2 regions of the Cupriavidus sp. MEYA8 genome follow, and region 2 is predicted to be linked to the other one. Evidence: predicted binding sites of a transcription regulator. Region 2 holds the regulator's gene; the other holds the start of a gene.
What was found. The regulator FliA, encoded in region 2, starts transcription of late flagellar genes. The targets are predictions, from matches to a motif close to CTAAAGTTTNNNNNNNNNNNGCCGNTA.
Positions count from the first base shown of each region.

Region 1: AC5WJ1_RS22815 (FliC/FljB family flagellin) is a predicted target of FliA. The motif match lies at 2,111-2,137, and genes of this name have one in related genera.

Region 1 covers NZ_CM181222.1:1,250,978-1,254,372, reverse strand. The annotation lists gene AC5WJ1_RS22830 (oxygenase MpaB family protein) at 1-393, shown strand, start outside; gene AC5WJ1_RS22825 (hypothetical protein) at 421-696, opposite strand; gene AC5WJ1_RS22820 (RNA chaperone Hfq) at 1,694-2,011, shown strand; gene AC5WJ1_RS22815 (FliC/FljB family flagellin) at 2,236-3,395, shown strand, end outside.
Region 2 covers NZ_CM181222.1:834,650-838,044, reverse strand. The annotation lists gene flhF (flagellar biosynthesis GTPase FlhF) at 1-430, shown strand, start outside; gene AC5WJ1_RS20930 (MinD/ParA family ATP-binding protein) at 442-1,236, shown strand; gene AC5WJ1_RS20925 (RNA polymerase sigma factor FliA) at 1,339-2,055, shown strand; gene AC5WJ1_RS20920 (flagellar protein FlhE) at 2,055-2,492, shown strand; gene AC5WJ1_RS20915 (flagella synthesis protein FlgN) at 2,589-3,047, opposite strand; gene flgM (flagellar biosynthesis anti-sigma factor FlgM) at 3,055-3,363, opposite strand.

The DNA.
Region 1 (3,395 bases), 420 kb from region 2:
TACGACGAGGTCGCGCGCGTTGCGCTGCTGCTCGGCGCAGCCGACGTGCCGCGCTCGCGCGCGGCGGTGGCGGCCTACCTGGAAGCGATGCGGCCCCAGCTGCAGGCCAGCGAGCGCACCCGTGAAGTGGTGCGGCTGGTGCGCAGGATGCCGGTGGCCAACCCGCTGCTGCAACCGGCGGTGCGGATCATGGCCGATGCCGGCATTGCCTTGCTGCCGCCGTGGGCGCGGCAGCAGCTCGACCTCGACGGACCGTCGCTGCGGCGCTCGGCCACGCGGGCCGGCATGCGCGTGCTTGCGCCGGCGCTGCGCTGGGCACTGGGCGCGGGGCTGGCCGCACGGGCACGGCGGCGCGTGGCGCGCGGCGGCAATGTGGGCGGGGCCGCGGGCTAGGACATCCCGGCGCGGCCTTCGGAATATTCACTCCGCAGCCGCTGCCGCGCTGCCGACGCTGCCGCGCAGCACTGTCTCCGGCAGCCGCGCCACCAGCAGCGGCGCCACCAGCGCGCCGGCCATCCGCAGCGGCTTGTCGCGCCCGCTCCACGACATCAGCCGGTCCGCCGCAAACGCGCCGAACGGGATCGCCAGCATCAGCCCGAAGATCACCTGCATGACCGGCACCGGCGGCACGGGAGCGCCGGTGTTGCGCTGGCTGGCGGACTTGGAAGCAGTGCCGCCCGAGGAAGCGGAACCCAACGGGCGGCCGCTTGCAAGGGCGGCGGGGAGGAGGCGGTCATGTGCACCTGCGGACGGCAGGATCGCGGAAAGCCGCGCATCGAGGCGGCGCGGTGACCGGTCCTGCTCTTGTTGCGGAGTCAAGGAGAGCGGCTATGGTAGGCGCTTCCCGCCGCCGGTGCTTGCCGTGCCCCGGCGCGCTAGGGCATACGGCAGCGGTGGCGCGCTATCGGCGGTCAGCGCACAATTCTTGAAGGGAAATGAGAATTAGAGGCAAAAACACCCGCAGTTCGTTGAATTGCCTGTCCGGAAGGTGGCTTTTAATCACGCTGGGCATTCCGAACGGTCGGTTTATTCCCGGCTACAGCGCCACAGAGCGCGACTCAAACGACGTAGGCACCAAAAAAGAAGCCCACGCGCGGGGTGCTCGTAGGCTTTCCAGGACTGCAAGAGCTTGAAACCAAGCTCTCGCCAAGAATATAAACTCGCTTACATGAGGTGTAAATCCCGTTTCTATCAGGGGAATCCCTGTTATGCGACAATTGGTGCACTTTTAGCAATTTGGGTCCTGATATTACTTCAGGACGAATTTTGACTTTCCTTCAGTTTTTCACTGCGTGCCCCGACCGCGTCAGGGCTGGGTGGACACGGCAGGCGGAGATCATTGTGCAGTCGCACAAAACCGGTACAATACCACGGCTCCGAGCGCAACAAATTTTGTAGAGCTAACACTCTAGGCCTGGCGAAGCACTCTGCCCGTCGACGCTTGTAAAACTTTGTTACTCTCGGCGCTGAAGTACTCCCCTTCTCTTCTGGCAGCGCCCCTCGCCGGCATGTGCCCGACACTCCCGCGGCCCACACAAGAGGCCCGCAGGCGTCGCGGCGCCGACGTCCCGACCCGAGGCCGGTTCCGAGAGCGGACCTTTCCCCTGCCGCCCTGGCCGCGCCGCCCACCCGGTCGCCGGCCAACGGACCGTCATCAGCCGCCAGAACCCTTGCGGGCTCTTCCGGAGTCGTTGTGAAGAAGAAGGAAATCCGGCCCAAGCGCTCCACCCGAAAGGAACTGCAGTACCAGCACCTCGCCGCCCAGTCGGCCAACCGCGCGCCGGTGGTCGTCTATTTGTCCAACGGCACGCGCCTGCAGGGGATCGTGCTGGCGACGGACAACTATATGGTGCTGCTCGGCCGGCGGCTGGACGATCCGCAGCCCACCATTGTCTACAAGCAGGCGATTTGTTTGGTGACACCGCTGGACACGCCGGTGGTCGGTATCGATCCGGCGATTGCGGCGGAATTCGTGCCTATCTATATACCGCGGACGCGCAAGGGGCGCTGAAGCAGCCATCGCAACACCACACTCCTGCGGCCTGTTGGCAGGCCGACGCACGCCCGGGCGCCCCCGGCGATACCCCCTGAAACTCTTGCAGAGATCACTCTAAACCTTTGCCGGGGGCGGTCGATAACCCTTGCAACGGAGGCACTCTACGCCCTGCAAAGCAGGCAGCCAACGTTACGGCTAGCAGCCGGAATGCCAAAAAACTTTGCAAATAGGAGTCGTAAATGGCGCAAGTCATTAACACCAATTCGTTGTCTCTGATGACTCAGAACAACATGAACGCTTCGCAATCGTCGCTGAACACGGCGATCCAGCGCCTGTCGTCGGGCCTGCGCATCAACAGCGCCAAGGACGATGCAGCTGGTCAGGCGATTGCGAACCGGTTCACTGCGAACATCAAGGGCCTGACCCAGGCACAGCGCAACGCCAACGACGGCATCTCGCTGGCGCAAACGACCGAAGGCGCGCTGACCGAAGTCAACAACAACCTGCAGCGTATCCGCGAACTGAGCGTGCAGGCCGCCAACGGCTCGAACTCGGCTTCGGACCTGAAGTCGATCCAGGACGAAATCTCGCAGCGCCTGTCGGAAATCGACCGGACTTCGCAACAGACCGACTTCAACGGCGTGAAGGTGCTGTCCTCCAGCGCCAAGCCCCTTACCATCCAAGTTGGCGCTAACGACGGCGAGACGATCACCATCGATTTGGCCGAAATCAGTTCGAAAACTCTGGGGATGCAAGGCTTCAACGTAGCCGGTCCGGCCGCCACCGCTACTTTCGCCTTCGATGGCGCAACTGGCTCGGCAGCTGGCGATGCTCCCACGGCCGCTCAGCTGCAAGCCCTCTACGGCTCGACTACTGCCATTACGACCACTACTGTCGCAGAAGCGAACACGGACGACTTGTCGTCCAAGCTCGGCTTGGCAGCTGGCGGCGCAGTCTTCACCGGCAACGCCGTGGCGGATAAGAACGGTAATCTGTATGCCGAGGTTGCGATCACTCCTAACGGCGCCGGCGAAACCACCTCGCTGATCAACCAAGGCTTCACCGGCGCAGTCGACGGCACTGCAATGTACCGCTATATCGCCTTGGATCCGCAATCGGCCGATACCACGACGACTGCAGGCACGGCCGCCTTCACCGTTGACACGTCGAAAGTTTCAGTTGCTAGCCTGCAGACCGGTACGACCGCGAGCCCGCTGGAGGCGATCGACGCGGCGCTGAAGAAGGTCGACGATCTGCGCAGTTCCCTTGGTGCCGTGCAAAACCGCTTTGACTCGGTGATCGCCAATCTGGGCACTGCAGTAACCAACCTGTCGGCCTCGCGCTCGCGTATTCAAGACGCTGACTACGCCACGGAAGTGTCCAACATGACCCGTGCGCA
Region 2 (3,395 bases):
CAGCGGCGAGCTGCTCGATACCCGTTATCTGCTGTGCGACCCGGCGCTGGCGCCGGATGCAGCACAGGTGGCGCACTGGGCGCCATGGTCGGATACGGCCGAAACGCGCCTGCGCACGCTGCGCCATGCCATCGACCACTTCGCGCAGGATGCCGAAGCCGGCCACGCCGCCAGTGCCGCGCTCGCGGCGCTGCAGCTTGGCCTGTCGGTGCTGTGCCTCGAACACGCGCCAACCGCGACCGCGCCGGCGTTCCTGGCACGCCTGGCCGGGCGCACCGTGCGAGCCGGCACGGCGGTGCCGGGCACCGTGCTCAATGAAGGCATGGGCCGCATGCTGGCGCTGCTCGACGTGCTGGAGAATTACTCCGGCCGCGCCGCGGCGGCACCCGCTGTCGCGGAAGCGGCCGATGTCATGGGAGCCCTGCAGTGAGCACGCTCGCCATGGACCAGGCGGAAAGCCTGCGGCGCATGCTGGCGCCGCGCACCACGCGCCGCATCGCCGTGGTCGCCAGCGAACGCGGTGCCGGCGCCACCACGGTGGCGCTGGGCCTTTCGCACGCGCTTGCGATGCAGGGCGAGCGCGTACTGCTGCTCGACGAAGACCCGGCCACGGCGCGCGCGACCAGGCTCGCCGGCGCGACCCCGGCCGGCACGCTCGCCGACGTGCAGGAAGGACGCCTGCCGCTGGAAGCCGCGGCGGGCGTCGGCACCGGCGGCGCGGTATCGGTGCTGCCGGCCGGCCGCCAACGCGCGGGGCTCGACGTGCCCGCCGCGGCGCTGTCGGCCTTTCGCAGCGTGCTGGTCGATGCCACCGCCGATGCCGACGGCGCGCTGTCGCCCTTTGCCGGCGGCGCGCACAACGTGGTGATCGTGATGCGCCCGGAGCTGGCGTCGATCACCGCCGCCTATGCCTGCATCAAGCGCCTGCATCACCTGTATGCCTGGCGCCGCTTCTACCTGGTGGTCAACATGGCCGCCACCGAAGCCGCCGTCCAGGCGATCCTGCGCAACCTGGCGCGTACCGCCAGCCAGTACCTCGGCGTGGAAGTGCTGTGCGCCGGCTGGCTGCCGGCCGACCCGCTGGTGGCGCGCGGCGTGCAGCTTGGCCGCTGCGTGGTCGAGGCCTTCCCGGCAGCACCCGCGACCAGCGCGCTGCGACGCACCGCCGGCAGCATCGGCGGCTGGCCGCTGCGCGCCGAGGCGCCGGCCCCTGCCGCGACGCCGGTGCCGGCGTGAGCGCCACCCGAGCCATGCCTTACCAACGAACCAGACCCTGAGCCAGCCGGCGCGCCGCGTGGCGTGCCCGTCCAGCAATCCAGCATTCACGAGAATTGCACCATGTACACGATCCAGGGAAAGCTCGACCAGGCCGATGTGGTCAAGGCGCACGCACAGCTGGTGCGTCGCATCGCCTTGCAGCTGGCCGCCAAGCTGCCTGCCAGCGTGCAGATCGACGACCTGATCCAGGCCGGCATGATCGGCCTGCTCGACGCCGCCAAGCGCTATGAAGACACCCACGGCGCGCGCTTCGAGACCTACGCCAGCCAGCGCATCCGCGGCGCCATGCTCGACGAGGTGCGCGCTAACGACTGGCAGTCGCGCAGCCTGCGCCAGTTCACGCGGCGCATCGAACGCACCCAGCGCTCGCTCGAGCAGAAGCTCGGACGCACGCCGCTCGATTCCGAGGTGGCCGAGGCGATGGAGATGCCGCTGGGCGAATACCAGGTCCTGCTCAACGAGGTCTATGGCTGCCAGCTGCTGCATTACGAGGATTTCGAGCGCTCCGGGGAAGAGGATTTCCTCGACCGCCATCTTGCCGGCAGCGACGACGGCAATCCGCTGACGGTGCTGATGGAAAGCGGCATGCGCCAAGCGCTGATCCGCGCCATCGACCGGCTGCCCGAGCGCGAGAAGCTGGTGCTGTCGCTGTGCTATGACCAGGAGCTGAACCTGCGGGAGATCGGGGCGGTGCTGGATGTGACCGAGTCGCGCGTGTGCCAGATCCGGGGGCAGGCGATTACGCGGTTGCGGAACCAGTTGCGTGGGTTGTTGTGATGGGTGTTGGTGGCCTGCTTGCCCGCGGCGCCGGCGTCGTGCTGCTCGCTGCGTCGGCTTGTGCCTGGTCGGCGATCGAAGGTGGGACACGGCATGCGTGGACCGGGTCGGTCAATGGGCCGGCGTTGCATGGGCGGGGGCAGCGGGCGGTGTCGGCGCCGATTCAGCCTGTGGGGGTGTTGCCGCAGGCTGAAGGGGTGATTACGACGGTGCGGTGGCGTTACAGCTTTGCGCAGACGCCGCCGGCCGAGTTGCAGGCATATTTGTGCAATGCGCAGCGGTGTGTGATGTTGCCCCAGGCCGAGGGGCTAACGTCCGCGTTCTCCGGCGATGATGCTACCAAGGGGTTTGTGTTTGCGTTTCGGGTGCCGGGACAGGGGAGTCTGGTGCCGGTTTTGCAGGGGCGGAGTAATGAGGTGGTTGTGGGCTTTCGGTAGGCATCTGTTCTAGGTGCCTGGCTGGCCACCAGATGGGGACCTATCCGCAAGGCACGCAACAAAAAGCCGATGCCGGTCCGCAAAGCAAAACCCAAATCAGCCTGCCGCCAGGCTCACCCCCCCAACCCCGGTCGCCGCCTTCCCATCCTTCCCATACAACCCGGCATCCCCGCCACTATGCTGCCGCAGCGCCTGAATCGCCTGCTGCGTGAAATCGAGATGTGCCTTGATGACCGCGCCATTCAGCGCATTGCCATCCCGCGTCACCCGCGCAGCAAAGATCAGCTTGCGCCAGGCCTCCGCCACGCCGGCATCGAGCCGGCCAAGCAATTGCCCGTCCGCGCCAGCACGCAGGCCCAGCACCTGCATCTGCGCTTCCCGCGCCCGGACCTGCCGCGACAGCCCCTGACCCACTTCCACCTTGCGCGTCAGCAACTCGCTGAGCGCAGTGAAATCCCCGCGCTTGATGGCATCTCGCTCTTGCGCAAGAAGTTGCCCGAAAGCTTCAACGCCTTCGGTTTCACGCTGCAGGGACTGGATCAGGCTTTGGCTCATGATTTGGCTATTGAGGGTCGGCCTGGCCTAGCTCGCGCAAGCTGGCGAGCAGGCCATCGGCAATCTTGCCCGGGTCGATCTTGATCCGGCCTTCGGCGATGGCCTGGCGGATTTCTTCGACCTTGGCGGTATCGATATCGTCGTCGGTTTCCTGCGCCAGGCGGCTGCTGATCTCGCGCACCTGTGCGGCCAGCGGACTGACGCTCAGCCCGGAGGACGGCGGGGCGGCGCTGGCCGGTGCGGCCTGGGGCCGGGCGGCGGCGTCGCCTGCGGGCGCGTCGGCGGGCCGGGACGAGGTGGAATGGTTGATCTTCACGGGCGTTCCTTGCTGGTTTCCTATGGCATTAC